4 regions of the Caulobacter sp. SSI4214 genome follow, and region 2 is predicted to be linked to each of the others. Evidence: predicted binding sites of a transcription regulator. Region 2 holds the regulator's gene; each other region holds the start of a gene.

Region 1 (7,806 bases), on a different contig from region 2:
CCGCCGAGGCTTGGCCCGCGGCGGTGTTGGACGAGGTGACGAACGGATAGGTGCCGTGATCGACGTCCAGCAGCGCCCCTTGCGCGCCCTCGAACAGGATCCGGCGGCCGGCCTTGTTGGCCTGGTCCAGCACCCGCCACGCCGGCTGAGCGTAGGGCAGGATGCGCGGGGCCAGGTCCATCAGGGCGTCGAACAGCTCTTGCGCCGAGGCCTCGGGCAGGTTCAGACCGCGCCGCAGCGCGCCATGGTGGCTGAGCAGCCGCTCGATCTTCGGCTTCAGGGCCTCGGGATCGGCTAGGTCGGCGACGCGGATGGCGCGGCGACCGACCTTGTCCTCGTAGGCCGGGCCGATGCCGCGGCCGGTGGTGCCGATCTTCTGGGTCGAGGCGGCCTCGCGCGCCTGGTCGAGGTCCCGGTGCAGCGGCAGGATCAGGCAGGCGTTGTCGGCCAGGATCAGCAGCTCGGGCGTGATGTTGACCCCCTGCTCGGCGATCTTGTCGATCTCGGTCAGCAGGTGCCACGGGTCGACCACGACGCCGTTGCCGATGACGGACAACTTGCCCTGCACGACGCCCGACGGCAGCAGGGCCAGCTTATAGACCTTGCCGTCCACGACCAGCGTGTGGCCGGCGTTATGCCCGCCCTGGAAGCGCACCACCACGTCGGCCCGGTTGCTCAGCCAGTCGACGATCTTGCCCTTGCCCTCGTCGCCCCACTGGGCGCCGACAACGGTCACATTGGCCATGATAGAGTTACGCCTTGTCGCCTGCCGGGTGACGTCGCGAGGTCCTTCGACAGGACTCGACCTCGGACGTTCGATCGATTTTGGGCGGCGACGGAGACGCGGTCAAACCAGCGCCTCGCGAAGTCAGAAGGCGTAAACCAGCCTAACCCCCGCGTCGTCAAGCCCCTGGTTCTTGCCCTGGTGGAAGATCTGGCCGTTCGACAGGTGGGTGTAGGAAAGCTCCCCCGACCAGCGGTCGTTGAACTGGTAGCCCAGCGCGAACTCCGGCTCGAACAGCACGTGCGAGCCGAACTCGATCCGGTGGTAGTACAGATAGGTGCGGCGCGCCTGCTCGTCGGGGCTCAGGCCCGGGGCGTTGGCCGGCGGCAGGCTGGCCTTGCCGTCCGTGTAGGCCAGGCCCATGCCGGGCCGCAGATAGAAGCCGCCCGGCTTGCCCAGGTCGATCTTCCAGTCGAGGCCGGCGGCCACGAAGTTCGAAGTGTTCTTGCTGTTGATCGACACCATGGCGTGGACCTGCGGCTTGCCCAGCCAGCGCAGGGTTTCCAGCTTGTTGGTGCGATAGCCCAGATGGACGTCGACGCCGTCCTCGCGCCCCGCCGCCCCCAGGCCGATGGCGCTGCCGATGAAGGTCACGTCGTGCTTGTAGACCCCGACAAAGGCTTCGCCGGCGGCGGCGGGCGCGGCGGCGGCCAGCGCGCCGCTCCCCAGCGCGAGGGAGGCCGCGACGGCGCGGATAGCGATCTTCATGGAGTCGTCCTGAACAGCAGAGCCCAAACCTATATGGACCGAATGGCGGAGCCCGCAATGGGTTTGAGATCGCCTTCCCGACGCATGGCCGCGCGCTTTCTCGGAAAAGCGGCATCCACTTTTCCGCGCGATGCTCTAGACCTGCGCCATGACCATCGCCCTCGCCGACATCCAAGCCGCCGCCGGCCGCCTGAAAGGCCTGGCCGTCGAGACCCCGCTGATCGAGAACCCGGCGCTCAACGCGCGCCTGGGCGGGCGGATCTTCCTCAAGCCCGAGACCCTGCAAAGGGCCGGCGCCTTCAAGTTCCGCGGCGCCTATAATCGGCTCAGCCAGCTGAGCGACGCGGAGAAGGCGCGCGGGGTCGTGGCCTTCTCGTCGGGCAACCACGCCCAGGGCGTAGCCCTGGCGGCCCGGCTGCTGGACATCCCGGCCCTGATCGTCATGCCGTCCGACGCCCCGAGCGTGAAGGTCGAGGCCACGCGGGGCTTCGGCGCCGAGATCCGCTTCTACGACCGCTTTACCGAGGACCGCGTCGCCATCGCCGACCAGATCGCCGCCGAGCGCGGCTGCACCGTCGTGCCGTCCTACGACGATCCGCACATCATCGCGGGCCAGGGCACGCTGGGGATCGAGATCGTCGAGCAGGCGGCCGCGCGCGGCGCCAAGCTCGACACCCTCGTCTGTTGTGTCGGCGGCGGCGGCCTGATCGCCGGGACGTCGACGGCGGTGAAGGCGCTCTCGCCCGACACGGCGATCTGGGGCGTCGAGCCCGCCGGGTTCGACGAGACCCGTCGTTCTCTGGAAAGCGGCCGGCGCGAGACCATCGACAAGGACGCCCGCTCGTTCTGCGACGCCCTGCTGACCCCGATTCCCGGCGAGATGACCTGGCCGATCAACCAGAAGAACCTCGCCGGCGGCGTCGCCGTCACCGACCCCGAGGTCGCCGAGGCCATGCGCTACGCCTTCTCGGTGCTGAAGCTGGTCGTCGAGCCCGGCGGCTGCGTGGCCCTGGCCGCGGCCCTGGCCGGCAAGATCGACCTGAAGAGCAAGACCGCGGCGATCGTGCTGTCGGGCGGCAATGTCGATCCCGAACTGTTCGCGCGCGTGCTGAAGGGCGAGATCTAGGCTCCAGCTCCTCTAGCCAGACTCTAAATCAAATACTTAGAGCGTGACTCACGCCGAAACCGGTTCTCACTTTCGGCGTCACGCTCTAGGGTCCGCGCCAACGACAAGATTTGCTCCCACATGGGGTCAGAGATGAAACGCCTTCTGCTCGCCACCGCCCTGATCGCGGCGCCCGTTCTGGCGCGTCCCTGTTTCGCGCAAGGAGCCGCCGACGCGCCCAAGATCGACCCCGCCAGGCTGTCGGCCCATATCAAGGTCCTGTCCTCGGACGCCTTCGAGGGGCGCGGCCCCGCCACGGCCGGCGAGACCAAGGCGGTCGGCTACATCATCGGCCAGATGAAGGCGATCGGCCTGACGCCCGCCGGCGACGTCGGGAAGGACGGCAAGCGCGTCTGGACCCAGAACGTGCCGCTGGGCAAGTTCGAGATCGAAGGCCCGGTGACCGCCGGCGTCACGGTCGGCGGCCAGAAGGAAGCCTGGAAGCAAGGCGACCAGATCGCGGTCCGCGCCGCCATGACCAATGTCGACGCCGTGTCGATCAAGGACGCGCCGATCGTCTTCGTCGGCTATGGCGTCAAGGCCCCCGAGCGGAACTGGGACGACTTCAAGGGCATGGACCTGAAGGGCAAGATCCTGGTCGTACTGATCAACGATCCGGACTTCGAGACCGGGGTCGGCGACTTCGGCGGCAAGGCCATGACCTATTATGGCCGCTGGACCTACAAGTACGAGGAAGCCGCCCGCCAGGGCGCCGCCGGCGTGCTGATCGTCCACGAGACGGCCCCGGCCTCGTATGGCTGGGCGACGGTCAAGAACTCCAACACCAACGTGATGTTCGACATCGTCCGCAAGGAGCCGGCCAAGACCCATCCGCAACTCGAGGCCTGGATCCAGCGCGACGTCGCGGTGGACCTGTTCAAGAAGGCCGGCCTCGATTTCGACGCCCTGAAGAAGCAGGCCCAGACCCGCGCGTTCAAGCCGGTGGTCCTGAACGGCGCGACCTTCTCGGCCGACTTCAAGGTCCGCCACCAGGTGATCGTCTCGCACAATGTCGCCGGCCGCATCGTCGGGACCAAGCATCCGAACGAGACCATCATCTACAGCGCCCACTGGGACCACCTTGGCGTCGGCGCGCCGGACGCCAAGGGCGACAGGATCTATAACGGCGCCATCGACAACGCCGACGGCGTCGCGGCCATTCTGGAACTGGCCCGCGCCTTCAAGAGCCGGCCCGCGCCCCAGCGCTCGGTGCTGTTCCTGGCCGTCACCGCCGAGGAAAAGGGCCTGCTGGGCTCGGAATACTACTCGGCCAATCCGCTGTTCCCGCTGGCCACCACGGTCGGCGACATCAATATCGACGCCCTGTCGGCGGCTGGCCCGGCCAAGGACATCGGCACGTCGGGCGACGGCAAGGTCGACCTGCAGGATCTGCTGGTCGCCAAGGCCAAGGCCCACGGCCGCTACTTCACGCCCGACCCGATGCCGCAGGCCGGCCACTTCTATCGCTCGGACCACTTCCCGTTCGCCAAGCGCGGCGTGCCGGCCATCTCGATCGGCTCGGGCGCGGACCTGGTCAAGGGCGGCAAGGAAGCCGGCATGAAGGCCGAGGAAGACTATACCGAGAACCGCTATCACCAGCCCGCCGACGAGTGGAAAGCCGACTGGGACCTGAGCGGCCAAGCCGCCGATATCGGCCTCGCCTACGAGGTCGGCGCCGACCTGGCCAACAGCCGCGCCTGGCCGCAATGGCAGGCGGGCTCGGAGTTCAAGGCCCTGCGCGACAAAACCGCCGCGCAGCGGAAATAGGCCTTTTTCGGGAGGGAGCCAGTCTCCCTTCCGACCTCCCCGGCGAAGACCGGGGCCCAGATTCAGCCTGAGCGGTTTGGGGAAGCGCGCCTTCGGCCCATACCGCTCGGCAAGCGCTCACGGGTTCGATCTGGACCCCGGCCTTCGCCGGGGAGGTCGGATCCAGAAGCCTGAGAGACACCCAGAGTACCGCATGACCGCCTCCGTCTTCGACCTGTTCAAACTCGGCATCGGCCCGTCGAGCAGCCACACCATGGGGCCGATGACGGCGGCGGTGATGTTCGTCGGCCGGCTGCGCGACGCCGGCAAGCTGGCGGCCGTCGCGCGCGTCGAGACCCGGCTCTACGCCTCGCTGGCCTTGACGGGCCGGGGCCACGCCACCGACCGGGCGGTGATCCTGGGCCTGATGGGCTTCGTCCCGGCCGAGCTTGATCCCGACGTCGGCGAAGCGGCCCTGCTGGAGAGCCAGGCCACGCAATCGCTGAACCTGGGCGGCGACCACGCCATCGCGTTCGACGAGGCCAAGGACATCGTCTGGCTGGGCCACGAGCGCCTGCCCCAGCATCCCAACGGCCTGACCTTCACCGCCTTCGACAAGGCCGGCGCGGCCCTGGCCGAGCGCACCTATTTCTCGGTCGGCGGCGGCTTCGTCCGCGACGAGAGCGAGATGGGCCGCAACGCGCCGCCCGAGGAAGGCCCGGCCGTCCCCTTCCCGTTCGAAAGCAGCGCCGACCTGCTGGACCGCGCCGCCGAGGCGAATCTGTCGATCGCCGGCGTCATGGCGGCCAACGAGCGCTCGCGGATGAGCGAGGAGGCGATGAACGCCGGCCTCGACCGCATCTTCGCGGCCATGGAGGCCTGCATCGATCGCGGGATGCGCCAGGACGGCGTCCTGCCCGGCGGCCTGACCGTCAAGCGCCGCGCCCGCCAGATCCACCAGACGATCCAGGGCCGGATGGAGCGCCAGATGAGCGACCCGCTGGCGGCCATGGACTTCGTCAACCTGTGGGCCATGGCGGTCAACGAGGAGAACGCCGCCGGCGGCCGCGTCGTCACCGCCCCGACCAACGGCGCGGCGGGCCTGGTGCCGGCCGTGCTGCGGTTCTTCGTGCGGTTCCACAAGGGCACGCCCGAGCAGGTGCGCACCTTCTTGCTGACCGCCGCCGCGATCGGCGCGCTCTACAAGATGAACGCCTCGATCAGCGGCGCCGAGGTCGGCTGCCAGGGCGAGGTCGGCGTGGCCTGCTCGATGGCCGCCGCCGGCCTGGCCGCCGCCCTGGGCGGGACCAACGCCCAGATCGAGAACGCCGCCGAGATCGGCATGGAGCACAATCTGGGCCTCACCTGCGACCCGATCGGCGGCCTGGTGCAAATCCCCTGCATCGAGCGCAACGCCATGGGCGCCATCAAGGCCATCGACGCCGCGCGCCTCGCCCTGCTGGGCGACGGCCAGCATTCGGTGTCGCTCGACAAGGTCATCGCCACGATGAAGCGCACCGGCGAGGACATGAACGAGATCTACAAGGAGACCTCGATGGGCGGCCTGGCGGTGGGCCTGTCGGTGAACCGGGTGGAGTGCTGAGAGAGGCTAGGTTCCTCCCCCGCGTCGCGGGGGAGGTGGCCCAGAGGGCCGGAGGGGGCTAGCTCGGCCTTAGACGGCGCCCGCCCCCTCAGTCGCTCCGCGACAGCTCCCCCGCGTCGCGGGGGAGCATCTGCTCGGCGCTTGCCGTTCGCGCTCCTTTTGCTACGGTGCGCCACAGGAACATCAAGGGAACATCCGCGCATGGGCAAGATCCGAACCGGCATCGGCGGCTGGACGTTCGAGCCTTGGCGCGGGACGTTCTATCCCGAGGATCTCAAGCAGAAGGACGAGCTGAAATACGCCGCGTCCAAGCTGACCAGCATCGAGATCAACGGCACCTACTATTCGACCTTCAAGCCCAACAGCTGGCAGAAGTGGCGCGACGAGACGCCCGACGACTTCGTGTTTTCGGTCAAGGCCAGCCGGTTCTGCACCAACCGCCGGGTGCTGTCGGAGAACAACGACTCGCTCGAGAAATTCCTGTCCCAGGGCCTGGAAGAGCTTGGCCCCAAGCTTGGCCCGATCAACTGGCAGTTCATGGCGACGAAGAAGTTCGATGCGGCGGATTTCGAGGGTTTCCTGAAATTACTGCCGAAGGACCTGAAGGGCCTGCGGTTGCGCCACGCGCTGGAGGTTCGCAGCCCGACCTTCGCCTGCCAGGAATTCTATGACCTGGCCGCCAAGTACGGCGCGGCCATCGTCTACGCGGTCGACGACGAGGAGCCGACCTGGCCCTGCATCGACCAGCCGACCGCCGACTTCACCTATGCAAGGCTGATGTCGAGCAAGGCCGACGAGCCCACGGGCATGAGCTCGGAGGAGCTGGACGGGGTGGTGACGCAGGCCCGGACCTGGGCCGAACGCGGCGACGTGTTCGCCTACTTCATCGCCGGCGCGAAGGTGCGGAACCCGGCGGCGGCGATGGCGCTGATCGAGAAGCTGGGAAGGTAGGCGCGGTCCTATTCCCCCTCCCCCAAAAGGGGGAGGAAAAAAGAAGCGCAACGTGGCGCCCTACAGCCAAAGCCCCTCGGCTGGCGCCGCGTCGCCCCAGAAGCCCGGTCGCGGCGGCGTGATCCGGCCGCGCGCCACGCGCAGGCCGCCCGGGTGGTCGATCGCCAGCCACCAGGGGCCGTCCAGGTCCGCGAAGTCGCTCGCGCCCGCCAGATGCAGGGCCGGGGCGACGCCGAGCGACGAGGCGACCATGCAGCCGGTCATCAGCTGGAAGCCCAGGCCCTTGGCCGCGCGCAGCATCGACACCGCCTCGGTCAGGCCGCCCGTCTTGTCGAGCTTCAGGTTCACCGCCTGGTAGCGGCCGCGCAGCGCCGCCAGGTCGCCGCCGACATGCACCGACTCGTCGGCGCAGATCGTGAACGGCGGGTCCCAGCCCTCCAGCGCCTGGTCGGCGTCGGCCGGCAGCGGCTGTTCGACCAGGGCGATCGGCAGGTCGGCCAGCAGAGGCTTCAGGTCCTTGAGGATCGCGAAGGTCCAGCCCTCGTTCGGATCGACGATGAAGCGCGAGTCCGGCGCCGCCGCGGCGACGGCGCGCAGGCGCGCGGCGGGGTCCTCGGCCGACAGCTTGATCTTGATCAGCGGCGCGTCGGCGACGGCGCGAGCGGCCTGCGCCATCGCCTCGGGCGTATCCAGGCTGACGGTCACGGCGGTGACCAAGGCGGGCGGAATCGGCAGGACCGTGGCGCTCGCGACGCTGACGCCGGTGCGACGGGCGTTCAGGTCCCACAGCGCCAAGTCGAGGGCGTTGCGGGCCGCGCCGGCGGGCAGGGCGTCGCGGGCGGCCTCGAC
Region 2 (7,806 bases):
TCAACGCCGCCGCCCTGACTCGCCTGTTCGACGGCGAGAAGGGTCCCTATCGCGACATCGTCCTGCTGAACGCCGCCGCCGCGTTCCTGGTCGCCGACAAGGTCGAGACCTTGGCCGAAGGCATCGCATTGGCCGGCGATGTCATCGACAAAGGCCGCGCCCAGGCGGCGCTCGCCGGCCTCGTGGCCGCCACCAACTCCACGGAAGTCCCCGCGTGACCGACATCCTCGCCAAGATCGCCGCCTACAAGCGTGAGGACGTCGCCAGCCGCAAGGCCGCGCGCTCGCAGGCCGACGTCGACGCCGCCGCGAAAATCGCGTCGACGCCGCGCGGCTTCAAGGCGGCGCTGGAGGCTCGTCACGCGCCCGGCAAGCTGTCGCTGATCGCCGAGATCAAGAAGGCCTCACCGTCCAAGGGCCTGATCCGCGAGGATTTCGATCCGCCGGTCCTGGCCAAGGCCTATGAGGCCGGCGGCGCGTCCTGCCTGTCGATCCTGACCGATGGCCCCAGCTTCCAGGGTGCCGACGCCTATCTGGTGGCCGCGCGCGCGGCGACCGCCCTGCCCTGCATCCGCAAGGACTTCCTGGTCGATCCCTGGCAGGTCGCCGAGAGCCGCGCCCTGGGCGCCGACGCGATCTTGGTGATTCTGGCCATGATCGACGACGTCCTGGCCGCCGAGCTGATGTCCGAAGCCAGGCGCTTGGGCATGGACGCCCTGGTCGAGGTTCACGACGAGACCGAGATGGCGCGCGCCGTCGGGCTGGGCGCCGACCTCGTGGGCGTCAACAACCGCGACCTGAAAAGTTTCGTCGTCGATCTGGCGGTAACCGAGCGCCTATCCGTCCTCGCGCCCAAGGACGCCCTCTTAGTCACCGAAAGCGGCATCTTCACCCACGCCGACGTCACGCGCATGGAGGCGACGGGCGCCAAGGCCATGCTGGTCGGCGAAAGTCTGATGCGACATGCTGACGTGACGGCCGCCACGAAAACCCTGATAGGCTGAGTTTGAGCTCAACCTCGGCTCGGCCTGGAAAAGACCGCATGAACTGGCTAGCCCGCGTGGTGAAATGGGCGCTCTCGGCTCACTTCAAGCTTCGGGGCTGGCGTATCGAGGGCGAGCCGCCGACGACCCGCAAGTTCGTCATCGTCGCCGCCCCGCATACCAGCAACTGGGACTTCGTCTATTTCGTCGGCGCGGCCGACGCCTTGGGGCTCGATCTCAGTTTCATCGGCAAGGCCTCGCTGTTCAAACCGCCCTTCGACGCGATGATGCGCGACCTCGGCGGCATTCCGCTGGATCGCGAGCGCTCGAAGGACATGGTCAAGGCGATGATCGAGGAATTCGCCCGGCGCGACCAATTCATGCTGACGATCGCGCCGGAGGGCACGCGCGGCAAGGCGCGTCAGTGGAAGACCGGCTTCTACCACATCGCCGTCGGCGCGGGCGTGCCGATCGTGCTGGGAATGATGGACTATCGGCGGAAGCGGGTCGGTCTGGGTCCGGCGCTCTATCCGACAGGCGATTACGAGGCCGACATGCGCCGCATCGCCGGTTTCTATGAGACCTGCACGCCCAAGTTCCCCGAGTTGGCCACGCGGTTCGAAGAGCTGACCGATTCGGCGGCCGCGCCGCCGCCGAACGCCCCCTGAGCCTTGTTTTTCAGGCCTGAACACAGCGCGAACGGCGTCAACTTGACATTAAGGAAGAACGCCTAGAGAACATCTCCAAGGTTTGCGGTTTGTTCCGCGCTCCAGCCGAGGTCGCCATGCTCACCCGCAAGCAGCACGAACTGCTCATGTTCATCCACGAGCGGATCAAGGAGACCGGCGTGTCCCCTTCGTTCGACGAGATGAAGGAGGCGCTGGATCTGGCGTCCAAGTCCGGAATTCACCGCCTGATCACCGCCCTGGAGGAGCGTGGCTTCATCCGCCGCCTCGCCCACCGCGCTCGGGCCTTGGAGGTGGTGAAGTTGCCGCAGCAAGCCACGACGGCCGCCCCGCCGAAAGGCCGCGGCGCCTTCCGTCCGCAGGTGTTCGAGGGCGGCGGCGCGCCGCCCTCCGCGCCAGCCTCGGCCGCCTCGGGACCGACGAGCGACAGCCGCGATTTGCCGATCCTGGGTCGCATCGCCGCTGGCACGCCGATCGACGCCATCCAGCACGAGCGTGAGCGCCTGCCGGTGCCCGAGACCATGCTCGGCAATGGCGAGCACTACGTCCTTGAGGTCCAAGGGGACTCGATGATCGAGGCCGGCATCCTCGACGGCGACTATGTGATCATCAAGAAGGGCGATACGGCCACGTCCGGCGAGATCGTCGTGGCTCTGGTCGGCGAGGAAGCCACCCTCAAGCGCCTCCGCAAGAAGGGCGGCTCGATCGCCCTGGAGGCGGCCAACCCCAAATACGAAACGCGCATCTTCGGCCCCGACCAGGTCGAGGTGCAGGGCAAGCTGGTCGGCCTGATCCGCCGCTATCACTGATCCCGAGCGGTCGTCCCCGCGTGCGGGGATGACCGGACACCCTGAAGCTGTCGCCCTATCGCCGTGGCGGCAGCCGCCCGGTCTCGGCGAGGCTCCTGGCCGCGCTGTCGAAGCCAGCCCACGCCGCGGCCGCCAAGGCGCCGCCGGTGCTGGCGCGACGCACGCCCAGGGCGCCCAGGCTCTCAAGCGACATGTCCGGTCCCCAAAGCAAGACGTTGACGGGCTTGGGCGCGACAGCCTGGACAATGGCCCGGATCATATCGGCCTCCGCGACCGCCGGCGCATAGAGGCAGTCCGCGCCCGCCTTCGCATAGGCCCTGAGGCGCTCAAGGATCCGGTTCAGGTCTCGATCACCTCGCAGATAGCCTTCCGCCCGCCCCACGAGCATCACGTCCTGTCCGGAGGCGTCGATGGCCGACCGCGCGGCTCGCAAGCGTTCGACCGCCGTCGGCAGATCGTACAGCGCCTCGCCGGACCAATCCTCGATCGAGAGCCCCGCGACGCCGGTCTCGATCGCCAACGCGACGTTTCGCGCAACCCCTTCGGCGGTGTCGGAGAAGCCGTTCTCGAAGTCGGCATTGACCGGTAGACTCGTGGCCGCGCACAGGGTCCGAAGGTGCGCCAGCACCTCGTCGCGGCTCAGCCGGCCGTCGTCCTTGCCCAAGGCCCAGGCCGCGCCCGCGCTGGTCGAGGCCAGGGCCTTGAAGCCCATCTTCTCCAACCGAAGAGCGCTTCCGACGTCCCAGGGATTGGGCAGGGCGAAGCAGCCCTCGGCGTGGAGCGCCCGGAACGCGGCGCGGCGGGCGGTGAAATCGTTAGACATGATGTTCCTTGATACCCCTTCGGACGCGTTAGCCTCGCGCCCCGCCTTAACGGTCGCCCGTGACATCGGCTGTCAGCAGATGGCTCCAGGGGCGATCGCCCCGCAAGGGCTGGGCCCAGGCGATCCTCCAGCCATCCAGATGCCTGTAGAGCTCCGCCGCGCCGCCCTGGGCGAAGTCCTCGCCGGTCAGCAGCACGGTGTCATTGCACAGCGGCGGAATACGCTCGGGCCGCGGGCCACGCACCACGACGACCTCGGCTGCGGCGCACAAGCCCGACAGGGTCTCGGCGTCCGGCGTCTTGCGGCTCCAGGCCAACGCCAGCCGCACCGGCGCGCCCGTCGCGGGGACGCAGACCCGGCGATCGCACCCATAGAGGCTCCAGGTCGTCGGCTCCAAACCGCGGCGCCGCGCCCAAAGCTCGGCGCCGAACCGCTTGGCGTCGGTGCGCAGCAGCACCGCCGCGTCCCCGGTCCGAACGGCCGCCGTCGCGCCGTCGGCGGCGATCCAGGCGTCGGGCGGCTCGGGCCTTGGCCACAGGGCGATCGACAGCGCCATCGGCGCGCCGATCCAACGAAGCCGTCCGCGCCAGAGGCACAGCATCATCAGGCCCAGGAACGCGACCACCAGCACCTGGGGCGGCGCGCTGGCCACGATCCTCTGCGCGCCATGGACGCCCGCGAAGGCGTTGGCCACCGCCACCATCGCGTCGATGCCCCAGCCGGCCACGGCTAGGAACGGCCCGCCCAGGCCAAGGGGCTCAAGCGCCGTTCCGATAGCCAGGAACGGCATGATGACGAACGACGACAGGGGTTCGACCGCCAGATTGGCCGGCAATCCCCAGATGGCCACGCGGTTGAAGTGCTGCATGGCGAACGGGCCGGTGGCCAAGCCCGCCACGAAACTGGCGGCGACGCTGATCGCCAGCCAGGCGAGCCCAGCTTGCGGCCAACGGATCCACCAGGGCGTCGAGATTTCTTTCAGAGGGCGCGGCCAGGCCTCGGCCAGCGCCACCAGGGCGGCGGTGGCGGCGAACGACATCTGGAAGCCCGGCTCGCCGGCGGCTTCGGGTTTCCAGGCCAGGATCAGCAAAGCCGCCACCGCCAGTCCGTGCAGCGTGATCGCGCGGCGGTCGAACAGAATGGCGAGGAAGGCGACGCTGGCGGTAATCGCCGAGCGCTCGGCCGGCGGCGGGGCGCCGGAGATCACCAGATAGGCCAGAACTGACAGCAGGCCGGCGATGGCGGCGATCTTCTTGCCAGGCGCGCGCAGGGCCAGCCAAGGCCAGGCGGCGACCGCCAGGCGCGCCAGGCCGAAGACGAAGCCGCCGACGATGGCCATGTGCAGGCCGCTGATCGACAGGATGTGCGCCAGGCCCGAGGCGCGCATGGCGTCCGTCTGGGCCTGGGTAATCCAGGCTTCGTGACCGGTGACCATGGCCACGCCGATGCCGCCGCTGGAGGGCCCCATCCGCGCGAAAATTCGTTGGGCCAGACGCCAGCGGAAGGCGTTGACAGCCATGGCGATCCGCAGGCGCGCGGGCGGCGCGTCGAGACCCACGTCCCCGATATCGCCGGTCACGAAGCCGACCCCGCCGATCGAATCGAACCAAGCGTCACGCGCGAAATCATAGGAGCCCGGCGCGGCCGGCGGCGGCGGCTGGCCCAGCATGGCCCTCAGATGGACAGCGCTGCCCGGCGCCGGGATCGGGTTTTGGCCAATCGTCACGCGAATCCGACGCGGCGTCCGCTCCGGCGCAAGGCCGGAGATCGCGACTGGGGCGACCACCAGCCGCTGGCCGCCCGCGCCCGGACTGGCGACATCGACCACGAAGCCATCGACCCGGCGCACGATCCGCTCGCCGCTCATCAGCGGCGCGGCCACGCGGTCACTGCGTAATTTAGCGGCCAGGCCGCCGGCCATGAAGAACGCCGCCAAGCTGACAAGGACGATCAGGCGGCGTGGCGCGTTCCAACGACGCGCCAGAGCCCAGGCGGCTGCCAAGGTCGCGGCGGCCGCCGCCAGGGGCCAGAGCAAGGGCTCGGCCGGCGCCTCCAGATAGGCCGCCGCGCCGAGGCCGAACATGGCCGGCGCCCAGAGAAACGCGCGATCCAGGTTGGCCAGGCCTTCCGCCAGGATCAGACGCTTAAGAGCCGCCCAGCCGCCAAGGCGCGGCGACGGCGCCAGATCTCCAGCCAGCACATCAGAGCCTAACACGCGGAAACCTTTGTATTTTTGACGCCGCGGACAAGTTCGAGACTGGACACGAAACCGCTAGGCCCCGCCCGAAATGGCGTGCTAAGACGCGGTGCCGAAGCCGCGCCGCGGCCCGCGAAATCCGACGCCGTCACGGCGCCTAGCCTTGCAGCCTTGAAGTCCATGTCGAACCTCTCCCCCACCGGCGTCGTCACGCGTTTCGCGCCCTCGCCCACCGGCTTTCTGCACATCGGCGGCGCCCGCACCGCGCTGTTCAACTGGTTATATGCACGGCATACGGGAGGAAAGTTTCTTGTTCGCGTCGAGGACACCGACCGCGAGCGCTCGACCGAGGCCGCCGTGGCCGCCATCTTCGAGGGCCTGGATTGGTTGGGCCTGAAATCCGACGAAGAGGTCGTCTTCCAGCACACCCGCGCCCCGCGTCACGTCGAAGCGGTTCACCAGATGCTGACCGCCGGCCGCGCCTATCGCTGCTGGATGACGGTCGAGGAGTTGGAGGTCGCCCGCGAGAAGGCCCGCGCCGAGGGCAAGGCCATCCGCTCGCCCTGGCGCGACGCGCCGGAAGGCGATCTGTCGGCGCCGCACGTCATCCGCTTCAAGGGCCCGCTGGATGGCGAAACCCTGGTGGACGACCTGGTCAAGGGGCCCGTGACCTTCCGCAACATCGAGCTGGACGATCTGGTCCTGCTCCGCGCGGACGGCGCGCCGACCTATAACCTCGCGGTGGTGGTCGATGACCACGACATGGGCGTCACCCACGTCATCCGGGGCGACGACCACCTGAACAACGCCGCTCGCCAGACCCTGATCTACAAGGCGCTGGGCTGGGATGTGCCAGCCTTCGCCCATATCCCGCTGATCCACGGTCCGGACGGAGCCAAGCTCTCGAAGCGTCACGGCGCCCAGGCCGTCGGCGAGTTCGCCGATCTCGGCTACATCCCCGAAGGGATGCGCAACTATCTGGCGCGTCTGGGCTGGGGCCACGGCGACGACGAGGTGTTCAACGACGAGCAGGCGATCAGCTGGTTCGACGTGAAGGATGTGGTCAAGGCGCCCGCGCGCCTGGACTGGGCCAAGCTGAACCACATCAACGCCCAGCATCTGCGCAAGGCCGACGACGCTCGCTTGACGGATCTGGCCCTGAAGGCGGCCGAAAAGCGCGGAGAGCCCCTGCCCGCCGACGCCCGCGAACGCATCGCCCGCACGGTTCCCGAAGTGAAGGAAGGCGCCAAGACCATCCTGGAGCTGGTCGACCACTGCGCTTTCGCGCTGAAGACCCGTCCGTTGGCGCTGGAGGAAAAAACTCAAAAGCAGCTTACGGAAGAAGCCGTCGCGCGCCTGGGGCGTCTGCGCGACCAACTGGCCGCCGCGCCGTCATTTGACGCCGCCACCCTGGAAACCGTGTTGAAAACGTTCGCGGAATCCGAAGGTGTCGGCTTCGGCAAGTTCGGTCCGGCGCTGCGCGGAATCCTGACGGGCGGCGCTCCGGCGCCCGACCTGAACAAGACCATGGCCGCGCTCGCCCGTGAAGAGAGTTTGGGGCGCCTTGACGACGCCCTGGCGTCGCGCGCATGAGGCGCTATAACGCAGCCGCGAAAAGCGAAAGTTGGACTGCTCGTTCCACTTATGAAGGGGTCTAAGTATGACCGATAAAGCCACGCTGACGATCGGCGACAAGAGCTACGAACTGCCGATCCTCAAGGGCAGCACGGGTCCGGACGTCCTCGACATCCGCAAGGTCTACGCCGAGAGCGACCACTTCACGTTCGATCCGGGGTTCACCTCGACCGCGTCCTGCGAAAGCAAGATCACCTATATCGACGGCGACGCGGGCATTTTGCTGCACCGCGGTTATCCGATCGATCAGCTGGCCGAGCACTCCTCGTTCCTCGAGGTCTGCCACCTGCTGCTGAACGGCGAACTGCCGACGGCGGAGGAATTCGCCAAGTTCGAGCACAACATCACCTACCACACGATGTTGCACGCTCAGTTCGACGCGTTCTTCCAAGGCTTCCGCCGCGACGCCCACCCGATGGCCGTCATGACCGGCGCCGTCGGCGCCCTGTCGGCCTTCTACGCCGACAGCATCAATGTCGACGACGCCCGCGAGCGCGAAATCAGCGCTCACCGCCTGATCGCCAAGATGCCGACGATCGCCGCTCGCGCCTACAAGTACACGGTCGGCCAGCCGTTCGTGTCGCCGCGCAACGACCTGTCGTACTCGGAAAACTTCCTGCGCATGTGCTTCGCCGTGCCGGCCGAGGACTGGAAGCCGAACCCGGTGCTGACCC
Region 3 (7,806 bases), on a different contig from region 2:
CTTTCAGTTATTGCAGTTAAGCCCCGCAACCCTTATATTGGCTGGTCAGGAGACACGATCATGGCCAGCCAAGTGGTTCAGTTCGCCGGTCTGTCCGACCGCGACCGCAAGACTGTGACGCCTCTGCCAACCTTGGCAGAGGGCGATCACGTGGAGCTGCATGTGCGCCGTCGCGATGGACGGGAGCAGACCCTGTCCCTTCCGCCGGCCGCCATCAGCGCCGTCGAGACGCTGCTGTCTCGCCTGCTGAACGGCGAGAGGGTCGCTGTGCTCACGGAAGATCAAGAGCTGAGCCCGACCGACGCATCGGTGATCCTGGGCATCTCGCGTCCGCTCGTCGTCCATCGGATGGACATCGGCGATCTGCCGTTCCGCTACGTCGGAAAGCACCGCCGGGCATCGCTGAAGGACGTGCTGGCTTTGAAGGAGACGCTGGACGCTCGCCAGAAGGCGATGGACGCACTGGCCGAGGACACAGAGGATCTTGTCGTCAATCATGGCCTCTAGACCGCCCATCGCGGTCTACGACGCCTGCGTCCTCTATCCCTTCCATCTGCGCAATGTGCTGATCCAGTGCGCCTTCGATGGCTTGGTCGCCGCGCGCTGGACCGACGACATTCACGCGGAATGGATACGCAATCTGGCCGCCAATTCTCCCAGCACACCGGTCGCGCGCTTCGAGACCACCCGCGACATGATAAAAGCCGTCCTGCCTGACGCCAATGTCGCCAACCATCGGAGCCTGATTCCGAGCCTTTCCTTGCCCGATCCGGACGACCGGCATGTGCTTGCGGCGGCGATCGCTGGCGGTGCCGAGACGATCGTCACTTGGAACCTGAAGGATTTCCCCGCTTCGCAGATCGCCCCTCACGGAATCGCCGCTGTGTCGCCCGACGCCTTCCTTTCGGCCCTGCACCGAGCCTATCCGAAAGCCCTTCTCAATAGTATCGCGCGGGCGCGCGAAAACCTCAGACGCACGACGCCATCCGTTGCGGAATTCATAGGCATTCTCGAACGGCAGGGGCTGGCCGAGTTCGCTCCTGTCCTGCGGCGCCGCAAATCGCACCTGGCCTGATCCCCCGCAGGGCTCGGAAGTTCCGCTTCGAGTTATCGCCGCACCGGCAAGGCCGCAGAATCATTCTTGACTCTGTGACCTGAAAATTAGAACAAATAGCGAACATGCCTACACCGCCTTCGGAGGTCAAGAACGCACTTGCGACCCGAGCCCGCCATAGAGTCCCTGCGCGCGCAGATCGAGAAGATCGAAGGCCGGAGCCGGCGCGCCAAATCGGTCCTTCCTTTCGGAATCACCGAGGTGGATTCGCGACTCCCGGGCGGCGGCCTTGCCCTCGGCGCGCTGCATGAAATAGCCGGCGGCGGCAACGGAGCGGTCGACGGAGCCGCAGCGGCTTCCTTCAGCGCGGGCCTCGCCGCCCGCACCAAAGGCAAAATCCTCTGGTGCATCACGCGCGCTGACCTATTCGCGCCCGCCATTGCCCAGGCAGGCCTCGCGAGCGACCGCGTGATCTACCTCGAAGCCGGCGACGACAAGACCGTCCTCGCCTGCATGGAAGAAGGATTGCGCCACGGCGGCCTCGGGGCCGTCATCGGCGAGGTCGCCCGCCTTTCGATGACAGCATCAAGACGCCTGCAACTGGCGGCCGAAGGCGCCGGCTCGCTCGGGATCGCTTTGCGGCGCTGGCGGCGACAGACAGAGGCGACGGATTTCGGCCAACCGACCTCTGCGATGACGCGCTGGCGCGTCTCCGTAATGCCCTCAACGCCGCTACCCGTTCCCGGCGTGGGCCGCGCACGCTGGCTGGTTGAACTCATCCGCGCCCGAGCGGGCGAAAGTGCAGATTTCGAGTTGGAGGCGTGCGATGACACGGGTCGTCTCGCTCTTCCTGCCGAACTGGTCCACAGACCGGCTTCGGCGGAAGGCTGGCGACGCGGCGCCTCCGGCTGAGGCGCCGCTCGTCCTGATTGGCCGCGACGGGAACAGGCGGGTGGTGCTGGCGGCGGATGCTGCGGCCCAGGCCGCCGGACTGCGCGCCGGCATGCCCGTCACTAAGGCACAGGTCCTGGTGCCGGCTCTTATCGTGCAGGATGCCCAGCCAGTAGCCGACGACGAGGCCCTTGAACGCCTCGCGGTGTGGCTCCTCCGCTATGCGCCTATCGTGGCTCCAGACCCGCCTGACGGCCTCATCATCGACTCGACAGGCGCTGATCACCTCCACGGCGGCGAAGCCGTCATGCTGGAGGGCCTGATCGGGCGCCTCGCCATGTCCGGGATCACCGCGAGAGGCGCGATCGCCGACACCTGGGGAGCAGCCCATGCGCTGGCCCGGTTCGTGGCGCAGCCTGCCGTCATCGCGCCGGAGGGTCACGGCCCGTCCGTCTTGGAGCGGTTACCGCTTGAGGCGTTGCGCATTCCAGCCGCGACCACTGCGGCGTTGCGCACACTCGGCTTTAGAACGGTCGGCGATCTTCTGGCGCAGCCGCGCGCGCCGCTCACCTTGCGCTTCGGCCCGGAACTCGGCCGACGCTTGGACCAGGCCTTGGGCACTGCGGCCGAACTCATCGAGCCGGTCCGGCCTGCCGATCTCATCGAGGTGCGCCGCGCCTTCGCTGAACCGATCGGCGCGGCCGAGACCATCGCCCGCTACATCGGCAAGCTCGTCAGCCAGCTTTGCGAGCGACTGGAGGAAGGCGGCCTAGGCGCACGCAGGCTCGATCTCATCTGCCACCGCGTCGACAGCCGGGCCCAGGCCGTGCGGGTCGGCATGGCCACACCGGTCCGCGACGCGAAGCGGCTGACGCGCCTCCTGTGCGACAAGATCGAGACCATCTCGCCCGGCTTCGGCATCGAGGTGATGACCCTCGCCGCGAGCGTCGCCGAGCCGCTTGTGCGCAGACAGATCGTCAGTTCTTTGGTTGAGGAGAGCGCCCCCGACGTCTCCGATCTCATTGACACCCTGATGAACCGCGTTGGCGAACGTGCCCTCTATCGGCTTGCCCCGGTCGCCAGCGACGTTCCGGAGCGGTCTGTCTGTCGTATCCCGGCGATGGCGGCCGAGACGGGAGTGGGCTGGCCCGGCCATTGGCCGAGGCCCTCGCGCCTACTGCCGACGCCCGAGCCGGTCGAGACCGTCGCGTTGCTCCCTGATCATCCGCCGGTCTCGTTCACCTGGCACGGAATTCGCCGCCGCCTTCGACGCGGCGACGGCCCGGAGCGCGTGTTCGGCGAATGGTGGAAGCGTGACGCCGAGCTGGCCGCCGTCCGCGACTACTTCCGGGTTGAGGACGACGCCGGCGAACGCTACTGGCTGTTCCGCGCCGGCGACGGCGAGGACACCGCCACAGGCTCGCACCGCTGGTTCATCCACGGAGTCTTCGGATGAGCGAGCCCCGCTACGCCGAGCTTCAGGTCACCTCGCATTTCAGCTTTCTGCGGGGGGCGTCGTCCTGTGAGGAGCTGTTCGCCCAGGCCGCGTTCGCCGGGATCGAAGCGCTGGCCGTGGTGGACCGGAATTCGCTCGCCGGCATCGTCCGGGCCCACGAGGCGGCGAAGACCACAGGCGTCCGCCTGATTGTCGGCTGCCGCCTCGACCTCGCCGACGGTATGTCAGTGCTGGTCTATCCGACCGACCGACCTGCCTATTCCCGTCTCTGCCGCCTACTGTCGCTCGGCAAGCGGCGCGGCGGAAAGGCTAAGTGCGTCCTCGAATGGGCTGATCTCGTCGCCTACGGCGAAGGCCTGATCGCCATCCTCGTGCCGGACCTTGCCGACGATGAATGCGGATTTCGGCTGCGCCGCCTGCGCGATGCGTTCGGCGACCAGGCCTACATCGCTCTGACATTGCGTCGCCGGCCGAACGACCAGCTCCGCCTGCACGAACTCTCGAACCTCGCCGCCCAAATCCGGGTCGCGACCGTGGTGACGAACGACGTCCTCTTCCACGAGCCCGCCCGTCGCATCCTTCAGGACGTCGTCACCTGCATCCGGCACAACCTCACGATCGATACGATCGGCGATCGTCGCGAACGCCATGCCGACCGCTACATCAAGCCGCCCGAGGAAATGCACCGTCTCTTCGGCCGCTACCCCGAGGCGCTTGCCCGAGGCTTGCAGATCGCCGACCGCTGCCGCTTCAGCCTCGATGAGCTGGCCTACCAATATCCCGAGGAGCGCGATGATCCCGCTCTTACGCCGCAGGAGACGCTGGCGAAGCTCACCTGGGAGGGCGCAGCCGAGCGTTACCCGGAGGGCGTGCCCGGCAGTGTGACTGCCGCGCTTCAGCATGAGCTGCGGCTCATCGAGAAGCTCGACTACGCGCCGTACTTCCTGACCGTGAACTCGATCGTCCGCTTCGCCCGTTCGAAGGACATCCTCTGCCAAGGGCGCGGGTCGGCCGCCAACTCTGCGGTGTGCTACGTCCTCGGCATCACGTCGATCGACCCGGGCCGCAACGATCTGCTGTTCGAGCGCTTCGTCAGCGAGGAGCGGCGCGAGCCGCCCGACATTGATGTGGATTTCGAGCATGAGCGGCGCGAGATCGTCATGCAGTGGGTGTTCGACACCTACGGCCGTGACCACGCCGCGCTCTGCTCGACCGTCATCCGCTATCGCACCAAGGGCGCGCTGCGGGATGTCGGCAAGGCGCTAGGCCTGCCTGAAGACCTGATCGGCACATTGTCGTCTCAAGTATGGGCCTGGTCGGAGGAAGGCGTCGAACCAAAGCAGGTCGAGGAACTGAACCTCAATCTCGCCGACCGCCGCCTTCGCCTGACGCTCGACCTCGCCCGGCAGCTCATGGGCGCGCCGCGGCATCTCAGCCAGCATCCCGGCGGGTTCGTGCTGACCCACGACAGGCTCGACGACCTCGTGCCGATCGAGCCAGCCGCAATGGTCGATCGGCAGGTGATCGAGTGGGACAAGGACGACATCGATGCGCTGAAGTTCATGAAGGTCGACGTCCTGGCGCTTGGGATGTTGACCTGCATGAAGAAGGGTCTGGACCTTCTGGCCGAGCATAAGGGGATCAATCTCGACCTCGCCTCCATCCCGGCCGAGGACCCGCGCACCTACGCGATGATCCGCAAGGCGGACACGCTCGGGACTTTCCAGATCGAGAGCCGGGCGCAGATGTCGATGCTGCCGCGGCTGAAGCCGCGCACCTATTACGACCTCGTCGTGCAGGTCGCGATCGTCAGGCCGGGTCCGATCCAGGGCGACATGGTGCACCCCTATCTTCGTCGCCGGGAGGGACTGGAGGCCGTCCACTACCCGAAGCCCGAGCTGGAAAAGGTGCTGGGCAAGACGCTCGGCGTGCCGCTCTTTCAAGAACAGGCGATGCGCGTCGCCATCGAATGCGCCGGCTTCACCCCCGGTGAGGCCGACATGCTCCGCAAGTCGATGGCCACCTTCAAGTTCACGGGCGGTGTTTCGCACTTCCGCGACAAGCTGATCGCCGGCATGGTTGCCAACGGCTACGAGGCCGCTTTCGCCGAGCAGACCTTCAAGCAGCTTGAAGGCTTCGGCTCCTACGGATTTCCAGAAAGCCACGCAGCCTCCTTTGCGCTGATCGCCTACGCCTCGGCCTGGCTCAAATGTTGGCATCCCGAAGTGTTCTGCGCCGCGCTGCTGAATAGTCAGCCCATGGGCTTCTACGCGCCTGCGCAGATCGTGCGTGACGCGCGTGATCATGGCGTCGAAATCCGTCCGGTCTGCGCCAACGCATCCCGATGGGACTGCACGCTCGAGCCCCCCGGCAGCGAAGAGCGGTTCGCCATTCGCCTGGGCTTGCGCATGGTCAAAGGCCTCGCCAATGCCCACGCCGCGGCGATCGTCACGGCCAGGGCGGATCAGCCCTTCGGCTCGGTAGACGATCTATGGCGCCGTGCCGGCATCCCCGTCGCGGCGCTCACGCTGATCGCCGAAGCGGACGGATTTCGACCGCCCTTCGGCCTGGCACGCCGCGAGGCGCTATGGGCGATCAAGGCTCTGCGCGATGAACCGCTCCCGCTCTTCGCCGCCGCGTCGGCCCGAGAGATGGAGATCGTGCCGGAGGTCACCGAGCCGGCCGTCATCCTGCGCCCCATGACGGCGGGCGGTGAAGTCGTAGAGGACTACCGACATGTCAGCCTGTCGCTGCGGGACCATCCGGTCTCGTTCCTGCGCCGGGAGCTGTGCCGTCGCCGCATGGTCACTTGCCAAGAGGCGATGGACGCCAAAGACGGCCGATGGCTAGAGGCAGCCGGCATCGTGTTAGTGAGACAGCGGCCTGGTAGCGCCAAGGGCGTCATGTTCATCACGCTCGAAGACGAGAGCGGAATCGCCAACCTCGTGGTCTGGCCCAAGGTCTTCGAGCAGAACCGCCGCACCATCCTGTCGGCCGGCATGATCGCCGTGCGCGGGCGCGTTCAGCGCGAAGGCGAAGTGGTTCATCTCGTTGCGCAGCGTCTGACAGATCTTTCCGTCGAGCTGGCAAGCGTCGGCGAGCGCGACACGGCCTTTCCACTACCACATGGGCGCGGCGACGAATTCCATCACGGCTCGGCAAGCCCAGACCCGCGCGGCCTACCGCCAAAGGGACTTCGGACCCGCGATATTTATATCCCCGACCTTCACATCGACACTATCAAAGTCAAAACGCGCGATTTCCGCTAGGGTGCGCCGAGCCACTGCGCTCAAGCGCTGCGCACTCTTCGGACACGACTGGTCGAACCCTCCATCGGACTTTGGGCGAAGATCGGCGTCGCACCTTCACGGCCGCTCGCATGGCGACGTAGCAAGGCTGACGTCGTGTCGCGGTCTGCCGCACGGGCAAACGCAAAGCCTTGCCCGACTTTGCAGCCCATCGACCAAAGCTGGCTCGCCTGAACTTCTGTTTCGATCCCCTCGGCCACGATCTCAATGCCGAGCTGCCGCGCGATATCGATGAGCCCCTCGACGATCACCATGCTTGGATCGTCCGGCCATAAACGACCAATGAAAGCCTGATCGATCTTGATGATGTCTACCGGGACGTTCAGCAGATGCGTCAGCGACGCATGTCCGGTTCCAAAGTCATCGAGCGCGACGCGGACGCCGGCGGCACGCAATGCCTCTATCTCCCGTGCTACGACGCGATCACTTCGGCCGATACATGCGTCCTCGCTCACTTCGACGATCAAACCACCGAGCGGGACGCCAGCGCGACCGAAGGCATCTTCGAGTTTTTGAGCCAGGCTGCCCGTATAGAAATCGGCGGTCGAAACATTGAGGCCGACCTGCTGGACGAGTAGACCCCGATCCCGCCAGAAGGCGATGTCCCGCGCAACCGTCACCGCAACACGTTGCGTAAGCTCCGCAGCGATATGGGCGTCGCTGGTCGCTTCCCGAAAAGCTAGGGCACTGACGAGTTCACCCGTCACGGTGCGCATGCGGCAGAGCGCCTCGAGCCCGACGATCTCGCCCGTATCGAGACCGACGATCGGTTGGTAATGCGTTTCCATGCGATCATCGGCGAGCGCATCGGCCACATCGCGTATCGCGTCCCGGCGCCGCGTGATCCGCGTGCCGATTCCCGGCCAGTAGCGTACGAAGCCGCCGCGCCCGGTCTCCTTGGCGTGATAGAGCGCGAAATCCGCGGCCTCGTTGACCGCCATGGCACTCCGTTCGGAGACACCCAGAACGGCGCCGCCGATCGTCGCACGAGGCGCCACGGCATGCCCCTCGCAATCGGCGCTGCGCTCCAATTCTATCAGCACGCGTTCCGCCGCCGCATTCAGATCGGCGAGCGAGCCGGGGTTCTGAATGATGAC
Region 4 (7,806 bases), on a different contig from region 2:
AGATCGACAATGGCCAGCTCTATGTCGGCGGCTATACGGCCAACAATCTGATGTCGATCGGCGGCGCGACGACCGCGCCGCAAGGCGGGACGGACGCCTTCGTCGGCCGCATGGCGCTGGATCTTGGGGACACCAGCGCGGACGCGCTGACCTATTACGGCGGGACCGGCAATGACACGGTGACCGGTTTCGACGTCTCCAACGGCACGGCCTGGCTGGTCGGCTCGGCCGGCGCGAACCTCGACGGCCAGTCGACGGTCGGCACCAAGGACGGCTACGTCGCCCAGATCAATGTCGGGACGGGCGCGGTCGACTGGAGCCAGCGGCTGACGGGCAAGGACGGCATCGCTACCCCGACCTCCGTCGCGGTCGACAAGTCCGGCGCCTCGGCCCTCGACGCCCTGGGCTTGCCGACGGGGACGATGGATTACAGCCAGTCGGACCGGATCACCTCGGCGACGACGGCCCGGGCCGGGGACACCTTCCAGATCCGGACGCGAGAGCGCGGACCGCTGACGACGATCACCATCGACGCCAAGGACACGCTGGAAACGCTGGCCGACAAGATCAAGCAGGCCACCGGCTATCGCGCCAAGGTCGACATCTCGACCAGCGGCTCCAGCAACGTGCTGAAGATCAGCCCGGCCTCGAACAGCTCGACCATCGAGATCGTGGCGGGGAAGGGCGGCACGGACGTCCTGAAGTCGCTGGGGCTGGCCGGCGGCGTGGTGCGCGCCACCAAGACCGATAGCAATGGCAAGACCGTCTCCGCGGACGGCGGCGGGCCCGCCTATGGCCTGCAATTGACGCCCGAGCTGGACCTGACCACCGACGCGGGCCGCAAGAACGCCACCCTGGTGATCACCCGGGCCATGTCGCAGATCCGCACGGCCTATCGCGACGTTTCGAACACGGCCCTGGGGCTGGACAGCAGCGGCAACTCGCCGACGTCGGGCAAGACCGGCGGCACGGTGCCGGCCTATCTGACCAACCAGATCGCCAACTACCAAGCCGCCCTGGATCGTCTGACCGGCGGCGGCTGAACCAGCGACCCGAGCCGGCTTAGCGGACGCTCGCGCTTGAAAGCGTCATCGACGCGTCGTAGCCAGTGGACATGGATTTTCTCAAAGATCGACGCATCATCCTTGGCGGCGGCGCCGGTCTGGCCTTGTTGGCCGGCCTGGGCATCGCCGTGGCGCTCATGGCGGGTCACGACAAGAAGCCGACCGAGGAGCCGCCGGCCTCGCGCGGCGGCCTGATCGTCGAGACCGGGCGCGCCGACGACACCAAGCTGGACCCGGCCCGGCCGTTGCGCTGCTTCGTGGGCGGCAATTTCGTGGGCGAGATCACGCTGGCCCAATGCGCCAAGAAGAACGGCGTGGCGACCGGCGGTCTCGACGTCGGCGTGGATGAAACCGGGGCTCTGGCCGCCGCCGACCAGGCCGGCACCCTCCTGACGCCGCTTCCGCCGCCGCCCGCCGCGACTCCGTCCGTTCCGGCGACTCCCACGCAGCCCGCCGGCGCGCCCGTCGCGCCGACCAGCGCTTCGGCCAACGCGCCCCTGGGGGGCTGCTGGCGCTACTCCGGCGCGGAGTGGCGACGGCTGCCGGGCGACATCACCTTGAACGCCTGCGCCCAGCAGCTCTTCAACGGTCGCTGCGAGAAGCCCGGCGGCGCCACCTACGGCCGCTGGGGCGAGCAGACGCTGCGCCTGGTGCCCGGCCGCGTCGAGATCTCGTCCGACAACCGCAGCTTCCATGCCGCGTTCGAACAATCGACCAACTGCACTATCCCCAACGCCGGATAGGTTTATAAGTGTAATCCATGAAAAAGACCGTCCTCGCCGCCATCGTCCTCGCCGCCTCGGGTCTCGCCCTGGCCGGCTGCCAAAAAGAGACCAAGGCGCCGTTCGAGACCGGCGTCTGCTTCCAGGTGGCGGCGAACAAGGACAAGTCGCTTCGCTTCAACCCGGTGGCCCACAACGTGCCGCAGCTCGAGGAATGCGCCGCGACCCTCGAAGGGATGCGCATCCGCTTCGTGCGCCTGGGGCAGTCGAACAACAAGAGCATGGTCGGCGCCTATCAGGGCTCCTTCATCTTCATCGAGAAGGAAGGCATCTACGTCGGCCAGACCTTTGAAGGGCCGCGCTACATGTCGCTGGTCCGGACCGGCGATGGACGCCTAGCGGTTCCGGGCGCCATCCGTCGGGTTCCCGCCGAGTAGGCGGGCGCCCGAGAAGGGCGGCCTCATCGTCCGTCCACAGCCGTCTTGCTTGCCCACAAGAACGTTACAAGAACAAAACTTGCTTCCGCCTTAGCGTCTCGTTAACGTCATGCTCGGATTCCGGCGCGAGGGTCGCCGGGCGAGAGCAAGGTCAGTCGATGGCGGGCAGCGTCAACAAGGTCATTCTGGTGGGCAATCTCGGGGCCGATCCCGAGATCCGCAGCCTCGGTTCGGGCGACCGCGTCGCCAATCTTCGCATCGCCACCTCGGAAACCTGGCGCGACCGCAACAGCGGCGAGCGCAAGGAAAGGACCGAATGGCACCGGGTCGTGATCTTCAACGACAACCTGGTGAAGGTCGCCGAGCAGTACCTGCGCAAGGGCTCGACGGTCTATATCGAGGGCGCGATCCAGACCCGCAAATGGACCGACAATTCGGGCGTCGAGAAGTACTCCACCGAGATCGTCCTGCAGAAGTTCCGCGGCGAACTGACCATGCTGGGCGGGCGCGGGGATAGCTCTGGCATGTCGTCGGGCGGCGGCGACGACAGCTATGGCGGCGGTTATTCCGGCGGCGGTGGCGGCTCCAGCTTCGGCGGCGGTCAACGCAGCCAGCCCAGCGGCCCGCGCGAGAGCTTCTCGGCCGATCTGGACGACGAAATCCCGTTCTAGAGACAGTGGACGGCCGGTTGGCGACTAACGAAAGCCGACATCGGCGCTCCACGGGGGCGAGCGGCGGGCGATCCGGAAACGGTCGCCCGCCGCTTTCGTTTTGGCGCGAACCCGCCCCATGCGTCAAATTTCATTGACTCAATGTTATGTATAAATAACATTGAGTCGTAGATAATTGACGTGGAGGATCGCCATGGCGTGGCGTGAGAAGCAGGCGTGGTTGGCCTTGTCGGTGATGGTTGTCGCCTATGGCGTCTATTTCGCCCTAGTCGCGGGGGAGCGGCGATCCATGCTCGCCATGTTGCTCCTGTTTGGTGGCGTGGCGATCGCGCAGGCGGTTGTAATGATCGTCGGAAGCATCGTTCTCGCCGCGCGGGCCGGCAAGGAAGCCCAAGCCCGAGCCGACGAGCGGGACCGCGCGATCGATCGGCGCAGCGCCCGTATCGCCTATTTCGTGTTGCTGATCGGCATGATCATGGTCGGAGTCGTTATGCCGTTCAGCGAACAGGGATGGCGGATCAGTAATGCGGCCCTGCTCGCGTTGGTCGTCGCCGAGGTTGTCAGGTACGGCGTCGTGGTCGTCAGCTATCGGCGAGGCTGGAATGGTTGAGGGTAAGATCACCAACCAGCTCCGAACGCTTCGCTTCCTCGCCGGCGAGATGACACAGGCGGAATTGGGTGAGCGCATCGGCGTGACGCGCCAGACCATTGCCGCGATCGAACAGGGTAAATATTCCCCGTCCCTCGAAGCGGCTTTTCGGATAGCGAGGGTGCTCGGAAAGTCTCTCGAAGAAGTCTTCCAATGGACCGAATAGGGCTTTCCAAAAGCCGTCGGCGTTTTTCGATGGATTGAAGGGGGCGATATCCTCCTAGGCCACAGACCCATAAGCGGGATTCCCAAGACGGCTTGTGGCTGATTCAATTCTCCTAGGACAGGAGGTTTGAATGGCGCGGTTTGACCTGACGGATTTCGAGTGGTCGGTGATCGAGCCTTTGTTGCCCAACAAGCCGCGCGGGGTTCCTCGGGTGGATGATCGGCGGGTGCTGAACGGCATCTTCTGGAGACTGCGCACGGGCGCGCCCTGGGCGGACATCCCCGAGCGCTATGGCCCGCACACGACGTGCGTGAACCGCTTCAACCGCTGGCGCAAGGCCGGGGTCTGGGACCGACTTCTTGAAGCGGTGTCAAAGGCTTATGATGGCGACATCCAGATGATCGACAGCTCGTCGATCCGCGTGCATCAGCACGCCGCCAACGCCCAAAAAAAGACGACCGATCCCGTTGCATGGGTCGCTCGCGCGGTGGGCTGACCACCAAGATCCACGCTCTGGTCGACGCCGAAGGGCTGCCCATCGCCCTCAAGCTCACCGAAGGCCAGGCCCACGACGGTCGCAGCGCCGCCGACATGCTGTCGGCCATCCGGTCCGGCCAGATCCTGCTGGCCGACCGCGCCTATGACAGCGACGCCCTGCGCCAAGATCTCGCCAGTCGAGGCGCCTGGGCCAACGTCAAGCCCATGCCCAACCGCAAGAACGTCCCCGCCTTCAGCGGCTTCCTCTACCGCTACCGAAACCTCGTCGAGCGCTTCTTCAACAAGCTCAAGCACTTCCGAGCCGTCGCAACACGATACGACAAGCGCGCCGACAACTATCTCGCCAGCGTCAAGCTCGCCTCAATCCGCATCTGGTTGCGATTTAATGAGTCCATGGCCTAGAGGAGCGACGCTGGCCGCTCCCACCGGTATCGCACCACGTCCGTCTCGCGTCCGCCGGGGACCGTTTCCCGATAGCGCGCGACCGCCACGCCGCCCTTGCGCTCGTAGAAGCCGAGGGCCGAGGCGTTGGGCGCATAGACCTCCAGGTGCAGCGGCGCGCTGGCATGATCCTCGATCAGCCACCGCGCCACGCCGGCCAGGAGCGCCGAGCCGAGGCCGTCGCCCTTGCGCTCGGGCGCGACGTGCAGGTTATCCAGCAGGAGGCCGACCGCCGGATTGAGCCGGAACGAGGCGTAGGCCAGGCCGACCGGCGCGCCGTTCTCGATCGCCGCCAGGATCAGGTCGCGAGACGGGTCGTGGTTCTCGAACCGCGCCCGCCAGGAGGCTCGCGAGACCGCGGCCAGCTCGTGGTCGAGGAACGCGTCGCCATAAAGTCCGCGGTAGGCGATCTGGCGGCTCCGGGTGTGGAGGTCCGCCAAAGCGTCCGCCAGGGTCGGGTCCGCGTCGTTTCGAGACGGTTCGAGTCGGGCGATGACGGGCGACATGGGCTTCAGAAAAGGCCTTCCGCGACGCGGGGACAAGGGGTCCTGATCGTCCGTACCCCTCTGAAGTCGAGGATTCGAGGCGCATTTGACGGGATGCTCGCGAGCACGGCCAACGGGACAACGTTGTCATTGGAATTATTTGCCGAATTCTCGTCTAATCGCCTGGAACGCCAACCGCCAGTGGACGCGTTCTTGGGCGAGGTGCTAGTGAAACGCCCGGATATTGCACTGCGGGACACGACGAGCAGCGCTTGTTCCAGGGCGAGACGTCTCCAACAGAGAGACGCGGCCTTATTCACTTATCGCAGGGTGAGATCATATGCCGGTTGAGACGTTGACCAAGGCCCGGTGGGTTTACGCATTTGGGGGAGGCGGCGCCGACGGCGACGCCTCCATGAAAAACCTCCTGGGGGGCAAGGGCGCCAATCTGGCCGAGATGTCCGCTTTGGGCTTGCCGGTGCCGCCGGGATTCACGATCACGACCGAGGCCTGCGTCCACTATTACGCCAACGGCAAGCAGTACCCGGCCGAGCTGGCCGAGCAGGTGAAGACCGGTCTGGCCAAGATCGAGGAGATCACCGGCAAGACGTTCGGCGATGTGACGAACCCGCTGCTGGTGTCGGTGCGCTCCGGCGCGCGGGCCTCGATGCCGGGCATGATGGACACGGTCCTGAATCTGGGTCTGAACGACGAGACCGTCGAAGGTTTGGCCAAGCTGTCCGGCGACCGCCGTTTCGCCTATGACAGCTATCGCCGTTTCATCCAGATGTATTCGAACGTCGTGCTCAATCTCGAGCACCACATGTTCGAGGAAATCCTCGACGACCATAAGGATCGCCTGGACGTCCATGTCGACACCGGCCTGACCGCCGACGACTGGGCCGCGGTGATCAAGGACTACAAGGCCGCCGTCCGCGATCAGTTGGGAAAGCCGTTCCCGCAAGACGCCCAGGAGCAGCTCTGGGGCGCTGTAGGCGCCGTGTTCGCCAGCTGGATGAACGATCGCGCCAAGTTCTATCGCCGGATGCACGACATCCCGGAAAGCTGGGGTACGGCCGTGAACGTCCAGTCGATGGTGTTCGGCAACATGGGCGACACCTCGGCCACGGGCGTCGCCTTCACCCGTAACCCATCGAACGGCGACAACCGCCTGTACGGCGAGTTTCTGATCAACGCCCAGGGCGAGGACGTGGTGGCCGGCATCCGCACGCCGCAGTCCCTGACCAAGGCCGCCCGCGAGGAAATGGGCGACACCGCCCCCTCTATGGAAGAGGCGATGCCCGAGGTGTTCGCCCAGTTCAAGTCGGTGGTGGAGACGTTGGAGCGTCACTATCGCGACATGCAGGACATCGAGTTCACGGTGGAGCAGGGCAAGCTCTACATGCTGCAGACCCGCAACGGGAAGCGCACGGCCAAGGCCGCGCTGAAGGTCGCGGTCGACATGGCGGCCGAGGGCGTGATTTCGAAGGAAGAGGCCGTGGGCCGCGTCGAGCCGGCCTCGCTGGACCAGCTGCTGCACCCGACCATCGACCCGACCGCGCACCGCGACGTCATCGCCGTCGGCCTGCCGGCCTCGCCCGGCGCGGCGACCGGCAAGATCGTCTTCGACAGCGACGCCGCCGAAAAGGCGGCCGCCGCCGGCGAGAGCGTCATCCTGGTCCGCGAGGAGACCAGCCCCGAGGATATCCACGGCATGCACGCGGCGCGCGGCATCATCACGGCGCGGGGCGGCATGACCAGCCACGCCGCCGTCGTGGCGCGCGGCATGGGCCGGGCCTGCGTCTCGGGCGCTGGCGACGTCGCCATCTTCGAGAAGGAAGGTCTGTTCCGCGTCCGGGGGCGCGAGTTCAAGGCCGGCGAGATCATCACCATCGACGGCTCAACCGGTGAAATCCTGGCCGGTGCGCCGAAGATGATTGAGCCCGAGCTGACCGGCGACTTCGCCACCCTGATGGGCTGGGCCGATCAGGTCCGCCGCCTGAAGGTGCGCGCGAACGCCGAGACGCCGCTCGACGCCAAGACCGCCCGCCAGTTCGGCGCGGAAGGTATCGGCCTCTGCCGCACCGAGCACATGTTCTTCGACGACACCCGGATCGCCGCCGTGCGCGAGATGATCCTGGCTGACGACGAAAAGGGCCGTCGCGCCGCCCTGGCCAAGATCGCCCCGTTCCAGAAGGCCGACTTCGTCGAGCTCTTCACGATCATGGAAGGCCTGCCGGTCACGATCCGACTGTTGGATCCGCCGCTGCACGAGTTCCTGCCGCACACCGAGGAAGACGTGGAAGCCGTGGCCGCCGCTACCGGCCTCGACGCCGCCAAGCTGCTGCGCCGCGCCAAGGAACTGCACGAGACCAACCCCATGCTGGGCCACCGCGGCTGCCGCCTGGGCGTCTCGTATCCCGAGATCTACGAGATGCAGGTCCGGGCCATCCTCGAGGCCGCGTGCGAGATCGCCAAGTCGGGCAAGGCCGCGCCGGTCCCCGAGATCATGCACCCGCTGGTCGCCAAGGGCGAGGAGATGAAGTACCTGCGCGATCTGACCGACCGCGTCGCCAAGGCGGTGCTGGAAGAGCAGGGCGTGGACCTGAAGTACACCGTCGGCACGATGATCGAACTGCCGCGCGCGGCCCTGCGCGCCGGCGATCTGGCCGC

The links. The regulator LexA, encoded in region 2, represses DNA repair genes until DNA is damaged. The targets are predictions, from matches to a motif close to ATGTTCNCNANNTGTTCT.
Region 1: a site for LexA is predicted at 6,184-6,201, ahead of FCU40_RS19810 (DUF72 domain-containing protein). Genes of this name have one in related genera too.
Region 3: a site for LexA is predicted at 1,164-1,181, ahead of FCU40_RS07015 (ImuA family protein). Genes of this name have one in related genera too.
Region 4: a site for LexA is predicted at 2,282-2,299, ahead of ssb (single-stranded DNA-binding protein). Genes of this name have one in related genera too.

The regions. Positions count from the first base shown of each region.
Region 1 covers NZ_SZWJ01000099.1:2,460-10,265, reverse strand. Annotated here, with positions in the region: gene FCU40_RS19835 (adenylosuccinate synthase) at 1-745, opposite strand, end outside; gene FCU40_RS19830 (acyloxyacyl hydrolase) at 869-1,492, opposite strand; gene FCU40_RS19825 (threonine/serine dehydratase) at 1,641-2,618, shown strand; gene FCU40_RS19820 (M28 family metallopeptidase) at 2,751-4,424, shown strand; gene FCU40_RS19815 (L-serine ammonia-lyase) at 4,618-6,006, shown strand; gene FCU40_RS19810 (DUF72 domain-containing protein) at 6,208-6,957, shown strand; gene FCU40_RS19805 (dipeptide epimerase) at 7,018-7,806, opposite strand, start outside.
Region 2 covers NZ_SZWJ01000075.1:2,240-10,045, reverse strand. Annotated here, with positions in the region: gene trpD (anthranilate phosphoribosyltransferase) at 1-218, shown strand, start outside; gene trpC (indole-3-glycerol phosphate synthase TrpC) at 215-1,003, shown strand; gene FCU40_RS17665 (lysophospholipid acyltransferase family protein) at 1,042-1,650, shown strand; gene lexA (transcriptional repressor LexA) at 1,767-2,477, shown strand; gene FCU40_RS17655 (isocitrate lyase/phosphoenolpyruvate mutase family protein) at 2,533-3,300, opposite strand; gene FCU40_RS17650 (ComEC/Rec2 family competence protein) at 3,347-5,383, opposite strand; gene gltX (glutamate--tRNA ligase) at 5,678-7,090, shown strand; gene gltA (citrate synthase) at 7,158-7,806, shown strand, end outside.
Region 3 covers NZ_SZWJ01000016.1:33,769-41,574, forward strand. Annotated here, with positions in the region: gene FCU40_RS07005 (DNA-binding protein) at 61-507, shown strand; gene FCU40_RS07010 (PIN domain-containing protein) at 497-1,075, shown strand; gene FCU40_RS07015 (ImuA family protein) at 1,214-1,966, shown strand; gene FCU40_RS07020 (DNA polymerase Y family protein) at 1,881-3,401, shown strand; gene FCU40_RS07025 (error-prone DNA polymerase) at 3,398-6,670, shown strand; gene FCU40_RS07030 (EAL domain-containing protein) at 6,691-7,806, opposite strand, start outside.
Region 4 covers NZ_SZWJ01000020.1:12,300-20,105, reverse strand. Annotated here, with positions in the region: gene FCU40_RS08345 (hypothetical protein) at 1-1,043, shown strand, start outside; gene FCU40_RS08340 (hypothetical protein) at 1,115-1,807, shown strand; gene FCU40_RS08335 (hypothetical protein) at 1,825-2,223, shown strand; gene ssb (single-stranded DNA-binding protein) at 2,382-2,894, shown strand; gene FCU40_RS08325 (hypothetical protein) at 3,088-3,504, shown strand; gene FCU40_RS08320 (helix-turn-helix transcriptional regulator) at 3,497-3,709, shown strand; one part of gene FCU40_RS08315 (IS5 family transposase) at 3,840-4,161, shown strand; one part of gene FCU40_RS08315 (IS5 family transposase) at 4,161-4,609, shown strand; gene FCU40_RS08310 (GNAT family N-acetyltransferase) at 4,606-5,154, opposite strand; gene ppdK (pyruvate, phosphate dikinase) at 5,474-7,806, shown strand, end outside.